Regions from separate parts of the Paenibacillus sp. FSL R5-0810 genome, predicted to be linked through region 2. Evidence: predicted binding sites of a transcription regulator. Region 2 holds the regulator's gene; the other holds the start of a gene.
The links. Region 2 encodes Rex, which represses fermentation and respiration genes when NADH is low (regulators of the CRP and FNR family bind a similar motif). Its sites were predicted from a motif close to TTGTGAAATATTTCACAA; they were not measured.
Positions count from the first base shown of each region.

Region 1 (10,672 bases), 260 kb from region 2:
GATCCGGGAAATATCTCTACCGAAAACGAAAAGAAACGATTGAGCGAAGCTTCGCGGATGCCAAAGAGCTCCATGGGTTTCGCTATTGCCGTTTGCGCGGTTTGCAGAACGTCAGGGAACAGGCCTTGATGACGGCAGCCGTGCAGAACATGAAGAAGATGGCGATCCACCTGGATCGCCTGGAAAAACGGGGGTAGCCCCCTCATATTTTTCTTAACTTAGTTACTTTGGAAATACAGAGAAACCCTGATCCTTTAAAAGGACAGGGTTTCTCGACAATCTGGGAAGCGTATTCGCATACGCTTCTTTTTTTTGTTGATCACGGTCATCTGATCCGGAGATTAAAACGGAAGATATTAGGGAATCGTATGGTGTGGAGATTGTCCTGATTGATTCTATATACGACCTGCAAGGAGGATGCTGGATATGTACCATCTCTACAGTCACAACGACCTGGATGGCGTTGGCTGCGGCATTATTGCAAAATGTGCGTTCGGCGATGGAGTCGACGTGCGCTACAACACGATCAATGGATTGAACCAGCAGGTTGCAAGATACTTGAACCGCTTCTCCTTAGAAGAGCATCCCTACGACATGTTATTCATAACGGATCTGTCGGTAGCACCCGACATTGAGAAGCAGTTGAATCTGTTCGTAGAGGAAGGCGGACAGGTACAGCTTATTGATCATCATAAAACCGCGCTCCATTTAAATGATTATATGTGGGGCCAGGTGACGGTAACGCACAGGGACGGACGATTGGCATCGGCAACCTCCCTGCTCTACGAGTATCTCATTCAACACGGGCATCTCAGCCAATCCGAATCCCTCGATCAATTCGTGGAGCTTGTGCGGCTGTACGATACCTGGGAATGGGAGGAAGCCGAGAAGCCGGAGGCCAAGCGGCTGAACGATCTGTTCTACATGCTGTCCATCGATGAGTTTGAATCGAAGATGGTCGAGCGTCTGCGCAGTGCGGAAGAGTTTTATTTCGACGAGTTCGAAGAAAAGATTCTGGACATGGAGGAGGACAAGATTGGGCGCTATATTCGGCGCAAGCAGCGGGAGATCATTCAAACCTTCATTGATGAGTACTGCGTCGGCATCGTATATGCAGAGTCCTATCATTCTGAATTGGCCAGTGAGCTGGGGACGATCTACCCGCATCTGGACTATATCGCCATTTTGAATATGGGCGGCCGGAAAATGAGCCTGCGGACGATTCACGACCATGTCGATGTATCCGAAGTGGCAATGCGTTACGGAGGCGGTGGCCACTCCAAGGCATCCGGGTGCACGATCACGGAGGAGGTGTACAGGCTGTTTGCAGCCGAGCCTTTCGAATTGGAGCCGATCCGGCTGGATGCGCACCGGAATCAATTCAATCTCAAAGGCTCCGAATCGGGAGTGCTGTATGAGAGCTGGGGAGAGGACCTTGTTTTCGTGTACTGCCGGTCCGGAGAATGGATCGTGGAGTGGAACGGGGAGGAGCTGCCTTTTCGATTCGGCTCCTTCGATGAAGCGGAGCGGCACTTGAAGCGGCAGTATGGCGTCTGGCTCGCCCGGGACGATGCATTCGTCCGCATGCTCAAGGATCAGCTGATGCAGAGACGCTCCGGCGAACGGTTAGCCCTGTCAACCGATATGGAGGAGGAAAAGCTGCTCGAAGAACTATAATTCTCGTGCTCGATTTAAAGGGAGGCTGTCCAATAAGATCTCTAGATCTTTGGGGGCCTCCTGTTTTTGTTTGGAAAGACACTCCTTATGGCTGGATATAATTGACAAAGCCATCATCAAATGATACTCTTGGAGGTCCTGTTATATTTAGCGCCCTGATAAGGGAAGGAGGATGAATCAATGTCTAAGTATGTGGTCAAAGTAGTATCGTACAAAACGGAATGGTCTCTGGAATTTGAGAAAGAGAAAGACCGATTGCTTAACGCTCTGGCCCCTCACATCGTCACCATCGAACATGCAGGCAGTACGTCGATACCGAATCAAGATGCCAAGCCAATCATCGATATGTACGCGGCCGTCCACCCATTGCTTCAAAAACAAGACTATGCAGCTTTGCTTAGCAATTCAGGCTACCGCTTTATGGAGAACGGCATGACCGGACGCTATTTATTCATAAAAGAACATGCTGGGGTGCGCACGCATCACTTGCATATCCTGCCGAAGGAGGGATTTTACGAAAGAAAGGAATTGCTGTTTCGCGACTACCTCCGGGCTCACCCCGATTTGGTCCTGGAATACGGCGAACTTAAACGCATGTTGGCTGAACGGTATCATGACGATCCGGAAGAATACACGAAGGCAAAAACAGCCTTTATCCAGCGCGTTGTTGATTTAGCGCGAACAGAACGGGGACTTCCCCTTGAAAGCGTATGGGAAACGTAAGGTTAGGGCAATCGTAAGACTAGTACTCTTACATAAATGCTACAGGAATCGTAAGATCGGAAATCCTGCAAATGCTATGTCGAAAACGTAAAGACGGAGAAGAGCAGCCCCATGGCTCTCAATATCCACGGGTTTGATCGACAACATAAAAAAACTGTCCCGCCGTAGAAAACCTACGAATGGGACAGTTCCTTGCAGTCTAGATCTATTCTCATATTCATTTGCCGCGCTGCGGCGGACTCCCGTTTAGGAGTACCAGCCCCATACAAAGATGAACAGCGTACCCAGGATGGTCACTAGCGCAACGAAAAGGGCATAGGCGATATTGATGTAGACGGACTTCTTATCCTCGCTTTCTCCGACGTGCATGAAGAGCATAAGCTGAACGGCAGCCTGCAAAACTGCAGTTACCAGCAAAATGGCCATTTTCGATCCTGCCGGAATATCCAGCAGGACGACAAGGGCGACGGCTGAAAGGACGAGGGACGAGATATAACCCGCTACATGCTTAATAGGAAACAGCTGTTTTAACATGTCACATCAGTCCTTTCAGATAAACAAAGCTGAAGATAAAGATCCAGACAACATCAAGGAAATGCCAGTACAGCGAGAAAATGAAGGACTTGTTCGCTGTTGAATGATCCAGCCCGTATTTCTTGAGTTGAATGAGGATCGCGGTCCCCCAGAGCAGACCGAAGGTCACGTGAGCTCCGTGCGTACCCAGAAGGGTGAACAAGCTTGATGCGAAGGCACTGGTAGACAGCGTGACGCCTTCGTGCACATACGTAAAGAATTCGAAAATTTCGATTCCGAGAAAGCCTGCTCCCAGGAGAAGCGTGATGATCATAAAGATCATCATCTGCTTCTTAAGGCCAAGGCGCATCGCGTGAACCGCAAGGCCGATGGTAAAGCTGCTTGTCAGGAGCACGAACGTTTCAAGCAGTACCGGCGTAATTTCAAAGATTTCCGCTCCGCTCGGACCGCTGGCATGGCGGTCTGCGAGGACGAAGTAGACGGTAAACAAGGTAGCAAAGAGCGCAATTTCAGCTCCGAGGAACAGCCAGAATCCAAATATGCGATTACGGTTCTCCTCTGTTCCATATTCCAGCGGCTGAGAGGCATCTATTTTCATACCGTATCACCCCGCAGTTTCTGTTCGGTTTGAACGATCTCTTCAACCGGAATGTAATAACCATGATCACGGTCAAAGGACATGGTAGCCAATATGATCAGCACGGCAATACCGGCGATGATGGACGGAATCCACCAGCTGAATACCAGGAAGAAGCCAAGGAAGAAGAAGGCGATGCCCAGAATAAACGGCTTTCCGGTATTGCTCGGCATATGAATCTTCGTAATTTTCTCATTCGACAGCGGTTCGTTATTCTTCTTCGAGAACCAGAATGCATCGCGGCCTTTAACCTCAGGCGCAACCGCAAAGTTATAGACTGGCACTGGGCTTGGCGTAGACCATTCAAGTGAGCGTGCATCCCATGGGTCACCCGTTTTATCCCGCGGCTGATAACGCGTACTCCAGTAAATGTTGTATACCAGCAGGATAAATCCGATCGCCAGGCCGATCGCACCGACCATCGACAGCATGTTCAGAGGACCGAAGCCGGTCTCGGCCGAATACGTGTACGTCCGGCGCGTCATACCCATCAGTCCCAGGAAGAACAGCGGGAAGAAGGTGACGTTGAACGAAATCGCGATGAACCAGAATGCCGTTTTGCCAAGCTTTTCGTTCAGGCGGAAGCCGAATACTTTAGGGAACCAGTAATGGAAGCCGGCAATGACGGCGAATACGGCACCTGGAATGAGCACATAGTGGAAGTGGGCAACCAGGAACATCGTATTATGATATTGGTAGTCTGCGCTGGCCATAGCCAGCATGACGCCGGTCACGCCGCCAATCGTAAAGATCGGGATGAAGGCGAGTGAATAAAGCATCGGTGTTGTAAAGCTGATTCGGCCCTTATGAAGCGTAAAGAGCCAGTTGAATATTTTGACACCCGTCGGAACGGCAATCGCCATCGTGGTAATGGAGAAGAAGCCGTTGACCATTGCGCCTTGACCCATCGTATAAAAGTGGTGGGCCCAGACTAGGAAGGACAGGCCGGAGATGACAACCATACTCGCGACCATTGAGCTGTAGCCGTACAGATTTTTCCGCGAAAACGCCGAGATAATCTCACTGAAAATCCCGAACGCCGGGAGAATAACGATATAGACTTCAGGGTGACCCCATACCCAGAACAGGTTGGCCCACAGCATATCCATACCGCCATTGGCCATCGTGAAGAACTGGGAACCGAAGATACGGTCGAACATCATCAGCAGCAGGGCGATCGTAAGGACCGGGAATGCAAAAATGATGATGACACACGTAATCAGCACGGACCAAGTAAACATCGGCATGCGCATCAGAGTCATGCCTTTCGCACGCATCTTCAGGATGGTTACGATAAAGTTAACCCCCGTAAGCAGCGTACCGATCCCTGAGATCTGAAGCGCCAGGGAATAGTAGTTGTTACCGACTGTCGGACTGAATTCGATACTTGCCAATGGGAAGTATGCGGTCCAGCCGGCATCCGGAGATCCTCCAATCACGAAGGAGATATTGAACAGCATCGCTCCGGCAAAGAACAACCAGAAGCTGATCGCATTCAATTTGGGGAACGCAACGTCGCGCGCGCCGATCTGCAGCGGCACGACAACGTTCATAAGACCGAAAATAAACGGCATCGCCATAAACAGAATCATGATGACGCCATGGGTTGTAAATACCTCGTTATAGTGCTGTCCGTCAAGAAACTTCATATCCGGCGCAGCGGTCTGCGCGCGCATCATGATTGCGTCCACGCCGCCGCGGAACAGCATGATCAGTGCACAGATGATGTACATGACACCGATTTTCTTGTGATCCACGGTGGTCAGCCATTCCCGCCAAAGATATCCCCATTTCTTGTAATAGGTCAATCCGAAGAGGATTGCGAGCGAGACGAGAACAATGCTCACCATGGCACCGTAAATTAACGGTTCACCGGTAACGAAAAATTCGTCCCATTTCATAAAGGCCTAGCTCCTTTCTAGATGTATGAAGTCGATCAGACGCTTCGCATCAAAAGCTTCCAAATTAATGTCCATCATGTTGATGTGTTGAACTTTCTTCAGCCGGGGAAGTTGGCAGCGGCTCATCCGGATTGACGTTGCTCTCACTGTCGAACTCCGTTTCTTCCGTTGTGGCAGGGTCCGGATGCAGCTCTTTATGTCCCTGGTGCTCTTCATTGCCGTTACTGTCGCCGCCATGATGATGACCTTCAGGCGGAGGACTGAACTCCAAGTGGTTGGTCGAGAAAGTCATTCTTCCGACATGCTCGGTTTTCAGAAGCTTATTGAATTCGTCCTGTGTCAGCTCAGGAGCCGTATCCTTCACGTCCTTGACCCATTCTTCGTAATCGGCAGGCGACATCGCCAGCGCCTCGAATTCCATGTGGGCGAAGCCTTCGCCGCTGAAGTTTGCGTTCCGGCCCAGCATGGAGCCCGGCTCGTCGGCAACCATGTTCAGCTTAGTGACCATATCGCTCATCGCGTATTTCTGGCCGTGCAGCTGCGGGATCCAGAAGCTTGTAATCGGGCCGAACGAGTAGAGTCTGAACTCGATCGGTCGGTTGGTCGGGATGTTAACGTAATTGACGGTTTCGATCCCTTCTTCCGGATAGCTGAAGTGCCATTTCCAGTTGGATGAGGAAGCATAAATGACGAGAGGCTTCTGATTCTCGTAGCCTTCTGGCACTTTTTCAACAGCCACCGTTGTCTTAACCGTGACGACAGACAGGATCGCGACGATCACAATCGGGATGGCCGTCCACAGGATTTCCAGCCATTTGTTCCCTTCCTCGTGAGGAGGCTCATATCCCTCGTTGGATTTTCTCGCCCGGTATTTGGTGAGCATGAAGATGTAAAGCACATAAACTACAACCAAAATTCCGATCATCATCAGAATGGAGAATATGATTGTATCGGATAGGGTTCTGGCAGCCGGTCCTTTCGGATTTAATACCGTAAGCGAGCTGCATCCCGATAAGAGCAAGGTAAAAATTACAAACATTGCAAATAACGGCCCTCTTTTGTTCATGATGTACCCCTTTCCTTGAAACGGCTTCGTTCGATTCAATGTTCTTGTCACCTATATACTAGGAAGTTCTGCAATGCTTTGCAAAAGACATAAACAGGTTTTGCTAACATAAAAATCCAGATATTTGTCAATGTGTTTAACGTTATGTGTGCAAATTGTTACAAAACGAGGGGGCTATGAGAGAAATCATTGTAATGGCGCGGTTTTTCGGCAGTTCATACTTTGTTCAAAACTTCACGAGAGTTACCAGTTTCGTCACAAATCCGGGCGTGTTTTTGCTTGATTTAGAGGAAGGATACAACCTAGAGAGCCCTTTATTTATAAGGCCTCAAGCTGGTATGTTGTTAATTTCACAAATGATGAACAGCCGAAGATCATTTCCAATTTGATTGTTAACCGAGCCTAGGGCGTATGATATGATGATGCTGAACTAACAATTGGTAAAATAATGAATGGACTGATCGGTTTCGGCTGCACGGTACCATCGTAGAAAGCGGGGGAAGGCTTTGCGCTCATTTTGGATATGGCTGCTCCTTCTGATCGCCAGCTGGTTGCTTGCGTTATGGCATCTTAGTCTTGGGGATCTCGATGTACTTTCATGGCGGATCGGGAGCAGTGCCGTATTTCTGGCCGCATTTTTTATCGCACCGCTGTTCCGGAACCGTCCTGCCATGTTATTTGTCACATTATTGACGGCCTCTGTCTTTGCTGTCGTTTCGTTATGGCCAGCCAGTGAAGGAAGCCCCAATATATATAGTCTGCTGGTATTCTCCATACTTGCTGGCAAGGCTGCATACAGGGTCTCCCCGGCCCAATCCATCGGAATCGGCATAGTGCTGTTGATCGGCGCGATGTTACCGAAACTGATGGGGTATCCTGGATTACCGCTGCCGTTTCTCCTGTTGTACGCGATACTGCTTGCCCTCGGCCTGGGGATCTTTCGGATGCAAAGGGCAAGATACGAGGAAACACTGGCACGTAATGAAGCCCTGCTAAGCGAGTACCGGAATATGAAACGCCGTCTCGTCACGGATGAGCAGCTGGCGAGACGGGAGGAGAGGGCGCAGGTAGGCAGGGATATCCATGATTCCGTCGGACATAAGTTGACCGCCCTCCTCATGCAGCTTGAGATGCAGCGGCTCCAAGCAGATCATGATACCGCAAACGTGCTGCAAGGGCTGAAAGTGCTGGCAAAAGAAAGTCTCGAGGAGACGAGAAACGCGGTAAAGTCGCTGAAGCAGCAAGAAACCGGGGGCCTTGCAGGGATTATGGGCCTGCTTCGCCGGCTGGAGGCCGAGCGCTTCATGCGGGTTCATCTTACCGCCAGGCACGGTGCACTTACCACCCCGCTTAGCAATTCGCAATCGATTGCAGTGTACCGGGCGGTTCAAGAAGCGATGACCAATGCCATGAAGCATGGCAGCACCCGGGAAGTATCCATCCTGTTTGAAGCGCCGGGCGGCGGAATGTTCAGGTTCGAGGTTTCGAATCCGTACCAAGGCTTCCGGTCGTCGTTCCGCGAGGGATACGGCCTTCAATCGATGCGGGAGCGTTTGGAGAGTGAGGGCGGCTCGCTTGAGGTTGTGCATTACGACAACGTGTTCGTTGTAAGAGGAGAGTTGTTATTGAACCGGGAGACCAAGGAGGGAGTCAACTGATACGGATTTTGTTGGCGGAAGATCAGGCCATGGTTCGGCAAGGATTGAAATTGATGATTGAAAGCAGTGGGAGCATGCGGGTGACCGGGGAAGCAGGTAACGGTAAAGAGGCGGTCGCGCTCTGCGAAAGCCATATTTACGATGTAGCGGTGCTGGACATCCGGATGCCCGAGATGAGCGGTCTGGAGGCTGCCCGAACGATTCGCGCGAGATGGCCGAAGTTGAAGGTACTGATGCTTACTACCTTTAATGACGATCAGTATGCCGTGGAAGCGCTGAAGAGCGGGGCGAGCGGATACATGCTCAAGGATGCTGAGCCTGAAGCACTGATTCGAGCGATTCAAAGCTGCCTCTCAGGCGGGCTTCCGCTGCAGGAAGACGTTGCGGCGAAGGTGATCCCTAAGCTGCTGGAGGAGAGGAAGGAGCTGACGGTCGATACGTCGATTACACCACGGGAGCTGGACATTATGCGTCTGGTGGGGGAGGGCCGCAGCAACCGCGAAATCGCTGGTGAGCTTGGGTTGTCGGTCGGCACCGTGAAGAATCATGTCAGCCAAATCATGGATAAGCTGGACCTACGGGACCGTACCCAGCTGGCGATTTATGCGATTCGTCACAATGTCGTATAGACGGACGAAGAATAGGGGCCTTAATTGAGGATGATAGATACATACGAACGTAACATGACTGAAGTCATGGTTTGATATGAAAGCAGTGACCGGGGGCAGTGAATTCACTGCCTTTTTCCATGTACACTTGAAGCTGTAAGCAAGCTCGAAATATTAGGTATCCGCGGCCATTCGCTGTGCGATATTCCTTTTCATGAAATGGGGGATACAACGTGCTGGAAACGGTAGAGCTTCGTAAAGTTTTTAAAGGCAAGACGGCGGTGGAAGAAGTCAGCCTGTATTTGAAAGAGGGGGAGTCGGTTGGATTGATCGGCCCGAACGGGGCTGGAAAATCAACCACCATCTCCATGATTTCTTCGCTTCTTAAGCCGACGGCTGGAGACGTTCGACTGAACGGCCAAAGCGTCATTAAGCATCCGCAGCAACTTCGCAAGGTGCTGGGGGTTGTTCCGCAGGAAATCGCACTGTACGAGGAGCTCAGTTCATACGAGAACGTGAAGTTTTTCGGAAAGGTTTATGGACTTAAAGGGAAGGAGCTAGAGCTAAAAATTCAGGAGCTGCTCGACATGGTGGGACTTCGTGATCGCCAGAAGGAGCTCATCCGGACCTATTCCGGAGGGATGAAGCGACGGATTAACATTGCGGTGGCGCTTATGCACGATCCGAAAATCGTGATCATGGATGAACCGACAGTGGGCATCGACCCGCAGTCCCGCAATCATATCCTCGATACCGTACGTCACCTGAGCCGTGAAAAGGGAACGACCGTGTTGTATACGAGTCATTACATGGAGGAGGTCGAGCAGCTCTGCAGCCGGATGTATATCATGGATCATGGCCGGATCATCGCTTCGGGAACGAAGGAAGAGCTTCAGCTTATTTTATCCGGTGAGGAAACGCTGCTCCTTCGGCTAGACCGTCAGCATGCGGAGTTTACGGAGGAGCTGCAGACACTTGCGGCCGTCCGGCAGGTGGAGGAAACCGAACTTGGATTGAAGCTGATTGTTACGAAAAACCATCAAATCCTCTCTCGGGTCGTCCAAGCGGCTGAACGTTTTGACGTTCAAATCCTAAACATTCATATTGATTCACCGAGCCTTGAAGATGTGTTCCTTCATCTGACCGGCCGGAATTTGCGGGATTAGAGGGGAGGATCGTCCTTTGGGCATCTATTTTAAAAAGGATATCCTGCTGTTCTGGAGAGACCGTAAAGAAGTGCTGGTCGCATTGCTTTTGCCCATTGCATTGACGCTAATCCTTGGGTTTGCGTTGCCGGGCTGGGTGAATAACTCCAATCCGTCATTGGAAATGAAGGTGGCGCTCGTGAACCAGAACCGCCATACGGAAGGGGTAGCCCGTTTTCACGAGCAGCTGAAGGGAAGCTTGTTGTCTCCAGATGAACAGGATGGGCTTGTAGAGGAGACTGCAATGCTTGATCTTGATCCGGAAGCAATGCTGATGGGAATGTTTCGAAGCGAGGATGTCAGCAGGTATATAGAAGTATTGCAACTGGATCACGAAACAGCGTACACGAAATTGAAAGCGGGGGAAGTAACCGCCGTCATAACGATTCCAGAAACATATACATTGGATTCGTTAAACAAGCTGTTGCTGAACGAAGGGGATGGAGCTGCGCTTCTTCTGACTGCTGAGGAGGACACCACCAAGGTTAGCGTCCTTCAAAATATGCTAAACGGTTTACTAAGCACAGTCAATTATCAAGCGGCCTTGAGCCATGCCGCCGGTAGCGGGTCAGACGGTAGTACGTGGTCCGCTCCCCGAACACCCGTCGGCGGACTCGAACGGATCGAAGGTGTCAGGATGATTACATCTTTTCAATATTTTGC
Region 1 is NZ_JBBOCF010000001.1:2,352,679-2,363,350, reverse strand. Features, by position in the region: one part of gene MKX76_RS10610 (IS1182 family transposase) at 1-197, shown strand, start outside; gene MKX76_RS10605 (DHH family phosphoesterase) at 427-1,677, shown strand; gene MKX76_RS10600 (GrpB family protein) at 1,858-2,400, shown strand; gene qoxD (cytochrome aa3 quinol oxidase subunit IV) at 2,647-2,934, opposite strand; gene qoxC (cytochrome aa3 quinol oxidase subunit III) at 2,936-3,532, opposite strand; gene qoxB (cytochrome aa3 quinol oxidase subunit I) at 3,529-5,472, opposite strand; gene qoxA (cytochrome aa3 quinol oxidase subunit II) at 5,537-6,538, opposite strand; gene MKX76_RS10575 (sensor histidine kinase) at 7,045-8,196, shown strand; gene MKX76_RS10570 (response regulator) at 8,193-8,825, shown strand; gene MKX76_RS10565 (ABC transporter ATP-binding protein) at 9,038-9,970, shown strand; gene MKX76_RS10560 (ABC transporter permease) at 9,987-10,672, shown strand, end outside.
Region 1: the regulator Rex is predicted to act here: its motif matches at 6,761-6,778, upstream of qoxA (cytochrome aa3 quinol oxidase subunit II).

Region 2 (10,672 bases):
CGCGGGGGCTGAGCGCCACCTGCTTCACGCTGCCGGGGCGTACGAGCTCCGCCATAATGGCATGACCCAGCTCATGGATCGCTACCCGCTTCTTCTCTTCGATATTGGATTCGCGGTCTGACCGCTCACCCATCATGACCTTATCGATGGCCATGGACAGATGGCGCTGGTGAATGAATTGCTCATTCTCGCGCATCGTGTAAATCGCCGCTTCGTTCATGACGCTTTCCAGCTGGGCGCCCGAGAAGCCGTACGCTTCCTCGGCGATTTTCTCAAGGTCCACATCCTCATGCAGCGGTTTGTTGGCCGCATGCAGTCTTAGAATATGGGCTCGTCCCTTCTTATCCGGCAGATCCACCTGAATATGGCGGTCAAATCTTCCCGGACGAAGCAGGGCGCTATCCAGCATCTCCTTGCGGTTCGTGGCGGCGATGACGAGAATACGCGGCGCCTCGGTCGAATAGATCCCATCCATTTCGGTCAGCAGCTGGTTCAGCGTCTGATCATATTCGCGCTGCTGCCCGCCTTCACGCTTCCCGCCGATGACGTCGATCTCATCGATAAAGATAATTGCGCTCTGTTTATTCTCCTTCTCGGCCCGGGTGCGGGCATCCTTAAACAAATCCCGGATGCGTCCGGCTCCGACGCCGACGTACATTTCAACGAATTCGCTGCCCGATGCAGCCACGAATACGGAATTGGTGTAATGGGCGGCCGCTCTGGCCATGAGCGTCTTCCCCGTCCCCGGAGGACCGGTGAGAAGAATGCCCTTGAGCGGACGGATTCCGAATTTCTTGATATCTTCATGACGGATCAGAAAATCAAGCGCCTCCCGAAGCTCCTGCTTGGCATTGTCCTGCCCGCCGATCTCCTCAAAGGTCAGCTTCGAGGGGCCCGCTTTCTTGCGTTTGCGTTCATTTCCTGCTCCGACGGCGATCCCGCCTCTCATCTTCGCGATGAACAGCAATCCGCCTACGAGAGCAACCGCGATGATAACCGGCACGATATTCACCCCGATAAAAGCCAGGAATACCAGCAATACCGGGACAAAGCCGATCGCTACTTCTTTCGTCCATTTAGGCATGGCTCCACACCTCCATTGTTCCGGGCTGACGCGGCAAGATGATGAATTTACCAGACTTTCCATCCGACAGGCTGATGTAGACATTGTTGTCGTCGATCGTCGCTTTTGCGCTCAGATTCGGCGTACCGGCGGCCAGCCGATCCAGGGATTTCTGGATGTTGGTGTATTGCTTGTTATCCATTGCCTCCGCAACAGACAGCATCGCCTTTTCCCACCACTCATCCAACGCCTCCGAGGAGTGGTCCTCGACTTGAATTTTAAGCTCCCGGCTGCCGATCACGGATTTGCCTTCACGCTTGATGTGCTGAACCAAGCCCTGCAAATTCGTGTCCGGAGCCAAATCGAGTTTCAAAGATACGGCATCCTGTTTAATATCTATATGAGAACTTTTCACGCCTTCATATTGAGAAACAACATCGGCCAGCGGACTCTGGACGGCGAAACGCTGATATAGAAACCATCCGCCGAAGAGCACCAATGCCGAAATGACAACCGTCAGCATGATAGGGACAATGCGCAGTTTCATGAAGTGCCTCCTTCAGTAGTAGTAATTTGTAGATTAGAATAAATCACATTTATATACAGTATCATATGCTATGACTAATAGATCGTTTTCTGTCTAATGAGTACAACAATGAGTATATCACATAATCTATACTTTTTCATGCCTTCCTGTGAAAATATTAAGAACAGTTTTTCCATATTTTTCAGACAGCGCTTACAAACCCAAAACAAAGAGGCTTCCTTGTACAATCGCGTACAAGAAAGCCTCTTTCCTGTATAACTGATTTATTGATTGGGAAGAATAATGTCCTCTCCGATCGCCTGTCCGTCCTGGAAGCGATAGAAGCGATAACCTAATTGGCCCTGATTCTCATATTGGAGCTGCCATGTATACTCGCCTTCATACATGACGGGGAGCAGCCGCTTGATCACAGCACCCGGCATCTCATTGCGAATCTGCTCGCGCATCTGCTCCTCGGACAATCCGCTGCTGAGCAGCACGGCCTGAACCGCATCCTTGCCTTCAACAGGAAGATTATCATCCGTAAACTTCACCCAGACCATGATCTGCTGCTGGTCCTGATTCGTTCCCGTGATGACCCAATAATTGTTGTTCTCGCCCCATACCGACTTGTAGGTCTTATCCTTCGTCACCAGGCCGCCATGCTGGCGAGCGGCTTGCACCGCCAGGCTCTCCTCATTCCACGTGTCCTTCATGACATAGGAATAGTACAGCTGCACGCATAGCAGCGCCAGCAGCAGCCCGGATATACTAAGCAAAATCCACTTTGTTCTCTTTTTCAAACCGTCTGATCCTCCCCCTTAATCTGACCTAAAGGGTCGAAAGACGCTCGAATGAACGCTGGGCTTCACGGCGGATCCGTTCCTCATCCAGCGTGAGGCAGGAGCCGTGCTTAACCACCTGCTTGCCGTCAACCCATACATGCTCCACATCCTTGGCGGAGGCCGAGTAAATTGAATGCGAAATGTAGTCCGTGCGCGGCAGGAAATGCGCTTGATCGGTATCCAGTGCGATCATGTCCGCCTTCATCCCGACGGCCAATCTGCCTACGTTATCAAGAAATGCCGACCGTGCTCCATACTCGGTTCCCATTCGAAGCGCTTCGGCTGCCGGAATAGCCGTCGGATCGCCGCTGACGCCCTTGTGGATAAGGGCGGCCAGGCGCATTTCTTCGAACATGTCCAGGTTGTTATTGCTCGCTGGTCCATCGGTTCCAAGGGACACTGTCACACCTGCTTTCAACAGCTCGGGAACACGCGCAACACCGCTGGCCAGCTTCAGGTTGCTGCCGGGGTTATGGGATACCGCGACATCATGCTTAGCCAATATTTCAATCTCTTCGTCCGTCAAATGCACCGCATGCGCAACCAGCGTCGGACGCGAGAACACGCCGAGCTTCTCCAGATGGGCCACCGGACGCTGTCCGTAGTCATTCACATTCTGCTGCACTTCGGCTGCCGTTTCGGACATATGGGTATGAATCGGCAGATTCAAATCATGCGCCGCTTGAACGAATTTCTCAATGAAGTCTGGCGGGCAGGTGTAAGGCGCATGCGGCGAAATCATCGTCGTAATCCGGCCCTCCGCCTGACCGTGCCAGTCCTTTGCAAAGGCAATCGCCTCATCCAGCTTCTGCTTCTGTACTTCCGGAGGACACAGCCCGATGACGCCTCTTGTCAGCACTCCCCGCATTCCGGAGTCTTGGACAACCTTGGCGACCTGATCCATATGGTCATACATGTCAACGAAGGTTGTCGTACCGCCCTTCAGCATCTCGAGCACCGAGAGCGAAGTGCCCCAAAATACATCGTCGGCCGTAAACTTCGCTTCCATCGGCCACATTTTCTCCTGCAGCCAAACTTGCAGGGCCAGATCATCGCCAAAGCCGCGAAGCAGCGACATGGCTGCATGTCCATGCGTGTTGACCAGCCCTGGAAGGAATAACAGATGCGTTCCGTCCATCACCTGGGTTTCTGCATCGACCTGAGGCTCCTCTTCTCCCAAATACGTGATGCGGTCGTCCTCCACAACCATATACCCGCGGAGAACCGGCTGTCCTTCCTGAAGCACGGCAAATGTTCCGTTCTTAACCATCCACTTCGTTGTCATGCTGCGCATCCTCCTTCCCATTGTCCAAATAGTAAGCCAGACTTTGCAGATCCGTCGTAAAATCCGCGGTGTGAATGCGGATATGAGGCGGCGCCTTCAGAATCGTCGGGGCAAAATTCAAAATCGCCTCGATTCCGGCGTTGATCAGCTGATTGGCTACGTTTTGCGCTTCAAAATCCGGTACCGTAATGATCCCGATTCGAATGCCGTATTCCTGGACCGTCTTGTCCAGCTCTTCCATCGGCTGCACCGTCAAGTTATTGATCTTCAGCCCGATTTTCGGAGGGTACGAATCGAAAATCGCCACAATCTTCATATTATCTTTCAGAAACGCGTTGTAATTGGATAGCGCATGTCCGAGATTGCCCGCACCCACCAGCGCAACGTTGATCTTCTGGTCCAGCTTCAAGATTTGGCGGATTTTCTCAATGAGATAGGAGACATCATACCCGATGCCCTTCCGGCCGAAATCCCCGAAATAGGCCAAATCCTTGCGGATTTGGGCCGGGTTCAGGTCGAGCTTCTGCCCAAGCTCCTGTGAGGAGACGGTGGACACCTCCCGCTTATGAAGCTCATTCAAATAGCGCAAATAGACTGGCAATCTGCGGACTACGGCCTCTGAAATTTTATCCGATTTCATGCATGCTCCCCCTATTAATAGGATGATAGTTCATCGCTTCCAATATAAAGCCTTGCTCCCCTTTAGGTTCACTCTTTTTCATTCTCCCTTTCCTCAAGCCACTGCGCAATACGGGGGACGATCCCCTCGGTCGGCATATGCTCCATTTTCGGTCCGGGCAGGGAATACAAGAAGTATTTTCCATAATACGATTCGATTACCCGGGTATCGTAGACGATCACGATTCCCTTATCGTGGGCGGTCCGAACAAGCCGCCCGAAGCCCTGCTTGAAGCGGATGACCGCTTGCGGCACCGACAGCTTCATGAACGGGTTCTTCTTCTGCTGCTGCAGCAGCTCGCTCTTCGCCTCGACCAGCGGATGGTTGGGCGGCTGGAACGGCAGCCGGACAATCGCCAGGCAGGTCAGCGCTTCTCCGGGAATGTCAACGCCCTCCCAGAAGGAGCTGGTCCCGAGCAGAACCGACGCGCTGCTATCCTGGAACCGGCGTATCAGCTTCGTACGGCTCGTACCATCCATTCCCTGACCAAGCACCGTAATTTCGCTGGCAGCCAGCGCTTCCTTCAGCGGCTCGTGCACCTGACGAAGCATCCGGTACGACGTAAACAGGACGAGCATACGACCTTGGGTAGCTATTGCCGCTTCAGAGAGCGACTTCACGAGCGTATCCACAAATACCGCATCCCCCACGGAGCCCTTCACGCTTGGAAAATCCCGCGGAATGACAAGAAGCGCCTGCTCCCTGTAATTGAACGGGGACGGCAGCTGAACCGTGTTCAGATTCCCTGCGTCCGCCGCCTCCTGGAGCCCTAGATTATCGATCATGAATTGAAACGATTTATCGACCGACAGCGTCGCCGATGTCAGAATCACGCTCCGCTTCTTGTCAAAAAACAATTCCTTCAAATGCTTGCTCACATCAACGGGCACGGCGTAGAGCTGCAGCGACTTGCTGCGGAAATTGCCGTTGGCCTCCATCCAGTATACGGTGCCTTCGTCATTCAGGGCCATGAAGGACCGCAAATCCTCGCGATGCGCAGCCAGATCCTTAAACAAGCCCGACAGGTCAGTCAGCAGGCTGTCCGCACTGTAATCGTCAAGCTCTTCCTTCATCTCGGCGATCAGCTTGTCTCCCTTGCGAACGACGTCTCCCAGCGTCACGTGAATCTGCTGTTCCAGCTCGGCGAGCGCTCCCCAATCCTTCGGCTTCTTCGCAGGCGAGAGCCGCAGCGTGTATTGCCCGGCATCTCCAGGAGAAGCATCGCCGCGTTCCGGAAGCAGGCCGAACAGCTGGTCGCTGAGTCGGTCCCAAGTTTCTTTCACCGTGATCAGATCAGGATAGATCCGGTCGATGACCGCCGACCATTCCCCGGATTTCTCATGGGGAGAAGCCTGGAGCAGCTGCCGCAGCGCAGGGAGCTGCCCGCTTCGGCTGTCCTTGTATAGACGCGTCAATGTATGAACCACCGTAAAATATTTCATCTGCAGCCCGAGATGCTTGCCGGCCACATCCTCCAAATGATGGGCTTCGTCGATGACGAGCCGCTCGTAGCTCGGAAGCAGCTGGTGGTTCGCTTTTACATCGGTAAACAGCTTGGAATGATTCGTGATGACAACATCCGCAATGCCGGCCTCATGCTTCGCCCGATGGTAGTAGCACTTGCGGAACCACGGGCAGCCTCGTCCAAGGCATGAATCGGAATCGCTGGCGATCGTTTCCCAGAAATCGCCTCCGCGGCCGCCGAGATTCAGCTCCTCATCATCGCCGCTTTCGGTCTGTGTGAGCCATACCAGCATTTGGGCCGCCGTAATGACGTCCTCCTTCGGCGAATGAAAATCTCTCCTATTTATTTTATGTTCAAATTTTCTCAAACACAAATAATGACCTCTTCCCTTAAAGATGGCTGCTTTAAAAGGGAACGGCACTACCTGGGTAAGCAGAGGAATGTCGCGGTCTCGAAGCTGTTCCTGCAGGTTGATCGTATGCGTGCTGACCATCACCTTCTGCTCCTGCTTGACGCTTTGGTAAATGGACGGGAGCAAATATCCGAGCGATTTTCCAGTACCGGTGCCGGCTTCGATCAACAGATGCTTGTCCTCATCAAGCGCCTGCATCACTTCCTGGAACATGATGTCCTGCGCATCCCGGCTCTCATATTGTGGAAGCACTTCCTTCAAACGTCTCCGAACCTCATCCATATACTCATCAAAGCTCATGTTCGCCAGCGGATTGGGCTCCGCTTCATCGCGGACCGGAGCGATGTCCGTCCAATCCTCAACGCCTAATGCGAATTGGCGGTAGTAGGTATGAACGCTGCCATCCTGGACGGCCTGCATCTCGCGCTCCACACGGATGCCATCAAAGAACCAGGCCAAATCGCTGTCCTCTTCCGCAAACAGATCGCTCAGCCGCTGGATGGTCAGCAGAGGAAGCTCATCGATCTCCTCCAGGCATTTCAGCAGCACATTCGCTGTGGCAAGCGCATCGCTGTCCGCTTGGTGCGGACGGTCATGCTCGAGGCCGAAATGCGAGGAAACCATGCCGAGCTGATAAGATGGCAGCGAGGGGAAGCATATTTTCAAAAAGTGCATCGTATCTAAAATCCGGCCGCTGAACGGTAAATAACCGCAGCGATCCAGCGCGTTTTGCAAAAAGTTAAAATCGAAAGCCACATTGTGCCCGACCAGAACCACATCGTCCAGCATGGGCACGAGCTCCATCATCATTTCCTCCAAAGACGGCGCATCGGCTACATCGCTGTCGGAAATTCCGGTCAGACCGGTAATAAACGGAGGAATCGGAATCCCGGGATTGACGTACGTGCCGTACACGCGGGAGATGCCCCGATCCTCTTCGATGATGACCAGCCCGACCTGGATAATTTCATCGGCAGACTGGTTGCCCGTGGTTTCAAAATCCAATACGGCAAATTTCATTTCGTTAAAATCCCTTTCTTCCAGACTAATTAACAGCATACCAGAAGTTGCGGCTTTTGAACATTCCGGCATACAGAATACCGGCTCCTCATGACCCGGACTCCTGCATGGAATTCACATTTCTGGCATGTCCCTAGAGGCATTCAGTACTTCTACAACAACGGCAAAAAGCGATGCTGAACAGCTCATTCCCTGAGCCTTAGCATCGCTTCTTGTTCAGACTGCTGCTTACAGCAGCGAGATCAGCTGACTGCCGTACTGCAGATCACCCCGGTTTTTCTTGCAAACCTCTAGATTGATTATCGGGTCGGGTAATGTCGGGTCGCTGTGAATCGCAAGGGTAAAACATTCCTCTGCCTTCGCCTGGCATCCGTTTAAAGCTTGAATGCAGCCGAGCGCGTTATACACCATGGCCCGCAGCTTCCGGTCTTCAGCCATCGGCAGGATGGACATTAGCACGTCGGATGCCTGGGAAGTCTCCCCCAAGTGAAGCTGGGATAATGCAATGTACAGCTTGATCAAGAGACTATCCGGATACACGGCTGCAGCGAGCTTGAACTGCGCGATCGCCGGCTCAAACATCAGCAGCTTATAATACCCTTGTCCCCGGATGAAGGCATCATGCTGCAGCTCAGGCGCCTCGGTCGGCGGAAAAACCGGAGGAGATGCAGCATTTTCGCGGAAGACGGCCATCCGTTCCTCGAAACGGAGCCATTCCTCAATAATGCCGTCGCTCATGCTCTTCAGCATATTCCAGTTTTGTACAAGCGCCTGCTTCTTAGGGCCATTTGCGGTAGGGTAATGCTTCACAATTTCATCTAACATGTTGTTCATTTCGGCGAATACATGTTGAAACATAGCGTGCATCCCACCCTTAGCGAAAAAATGAGATCAGTGCGTCGACCTGAACTCATTTTTTGTAGAAGTGGTCCTTTTCATCCCTTTGCGTTCCCGACACATTTTGGTCATTACAGCACAGCTGCGTGTACTTCCCGGTATGAAGTCGTTACAGGCTTATTGTTGTCGTCAACGATTACGACCGTCGGCGTATGGTTCTCATATTCCTCTTTGGACATCATGGCATAAGAAATAATGATGACGTTGTCCCCCGGCTGCACGAGCCGTGCCGCAGCTCCGTTAAGACAAATCACTCCGCTGCCGCGCTCTCCTTTAATGACATAGGTCTCCAGCCGGGCGCCATTGTTATTATTCACGATTTGAACCTTTTCATTCTCCAGCAAATCTGCCGCTTCCATAAGATTCTCATCGATGGTAATGCTGCCCACATAGTTCAAATTCGCTTCCGTTACGGTCGCACGGTGGATTTTGGATTTCATCATCGTTCTAAACATGGGAATCCCCCACTTTCGGTTGAATTAACGCATTATCGATCAGGCGCGTACGGCCGAACCGCACAGCGAGCGCCATAATGACTCCGCGATCTGTCCCTAAAGCCTGCTCAGAATCCGCAATAGGAGAAAGCTCCGGGAACGTGAGCACTTCCGCGTAATCGATGTCGGCCAGCGGCGACTGCGTAATATGCTCCCGAAGCAGCGTACGAATCTCGCCTGCCGTCACCTCGTGGTTCTGCTCAACTATCGCCTGCGCCGCTCTAAGGGAGCCGGACAAGACGAGCGCCTGCCTCCGCTCTTCCGGGCTGAGATAAACGTTGCGGGAGCTTAGGGCGAGACCGTCTTGTTCGCGAATAATCGGGCAAGGAACGATGCTCACGTCCATGTTCAAATCCCGAACCATCTGCTCAATGACGGCTACCTGCTGGGCATCCTTCATCCCGAAGAAGGCATAGGCCGGCTTTATGATATGAAACAGCTTGGATACAACGGTAGTCACCCCGTCAAAATGCCCCGGACGCGAAGCGCCGCAGAGCAGCGAGGTAATCTCCGCAACAGTTATCTTCGTTTTCGTTGGCTGCGGATACATTTCCTCAACGGACGGGATGAATACGGCATCCACCCCTTCTGCTTCCGCCAAGGCAAGGTCCCGCGCTTCATCTCTCGGATAGGTTTCATAATCCTCGCCCGGTCCGAACTGGATCGGGTTGACAAATATGCTGACAACGACCGTTCCGCACATTTCCCGGGCCTTGCGCATCAGACTGGCGTGTCCTTCATGCAGATAGCCCATGGTCGGTACAAGTCCGACGGCTCCGCTTCCTTCGTGTTGTCTTGCTTGGATAAATGCTCTTGCTTCCGCTATGGTGCGAATGACGTTCATGAAGTGCCCACCTTTTCCTTATTGCCGCCGTAGAGCGCCGGTTCGGAGGCTTGCTTATTCTCGGATTTGAATACATGCTCCTCGGCCGGGAACGAGCGGTCCTTGACTTCTCTTACATATTGGGCGATTCCGTCACGGATGACGGATCCGATGTCCGCGTAAGTTTTGACAAACCGTTTGTCACGGTAGGGGGAAGCGTATTTCAATATATCATGGTACACAAGCACCTGACCGTCGCAATATCGGCCGGCGCCGATCCCGATAGTCGGAATGCTCAATGCTTTCGTAATTTCGGCTGCGGCCTCTTCTGTGACAAGCTCCAGCACGACCGCAAATGCGCCGGCTGCTTCGAGCGCCTTGGCATCGTTCATCAGCCGCTTGGCATCCTCGGCGTCCTTGCCTTGAATCCGGTAGCCGCCGATTTGGTTGACCGACTGCGGAGTCAGGCCGATGTGACCGAGCACGGGCACGCCCGACTGAACGATCCGTTTGACGGTATCGGCGATTTCAGCGCCGCCTTCGAGCTTGACGGCATGTGCATGTCCCTCCTGCATGAGTCTGCGCACGCCTTTCAGGCTTTCGTCGATTCCCCCGTGATACGTCATAAACGGCATATCGGCAACGATGAACGTATTCTCCGCACCGCGGGCTACGGAACGCGTATGGTACACCATGTCATCCAGCGTAACCGGAATCGTTGAATTGTAGCCCAGAACGACGTTGCCGAGGGAATCCCCGACCAGGATCATATCGATATCCGCCTCTTCCGCCAGCTTTGCGGACGGGTAGTCGTATGCGGTCAGCATGCTGATCGGCTTGCCGTCCCGCTTCATATTCCTCATCTTAACAATGTTCAATGGTTGCTTGCCTGTCATTGTGACACAGCCTCCCTGTCGTAAAAGTATAAGCACAACAAAAAAACCTTTTAGCACAGCTTGCTAAAAAGGTCCGAAAGGCAAAAAAGAGTCACTCGCGATCGTCCCTTCTGTCTCGGTCCTTTCGGCTCAGAGCAGAATCCAACGTAACCGGCATAACAGTTATGAAGGTGTTCTAAAATAATGCATGATTCCTAACGCTACTTGCCAAGAGTGCAGCTCGCAATCGATCGCGATACCGCCTCTGGCTATAGTATAACAAAGTCC
Region 2 is NZ_JBBOCF010000001.1:2,613,400-2,624,071, forward strand. Features, by position in the region: gene MKX76_RS11760 (AAA family ATPase) at 1-1,084, opposite strand, end outside; gene MKX76_RS11765 (hypothetical protein) at 1,077-1,610, opposite strand; gene MKX76_RS11770 (cell wall elongation regulator TseB-like domain-containing protein) at 1,874-2,392, opposite strand; gene MKX76_RS11775 (amidohydrolase) at 2,421-3,719, opposite strand; gene MKX76_RS11780 (redox-sensing transcriptional repressor Rex) at 3,697-4,359, opposite strand; gene dinG (ATP-dependent DNA helicase DinG) at 4,428-7,295, opposite strand; gene MKX76_RS11790 (hypothetical protein) at 7,524-8,153, opposite strand; gene panD (aspartate 1-decarboxylase) at 8,264-8,647, opposite strand; gene panC (pantoate--beta-alanine ligase) at 8,640-9,530, opposite strand; gene panB (3-methyl-2-oxobutanoate hydroxymethyltransferase) at 9,527-10,405, opposite strand.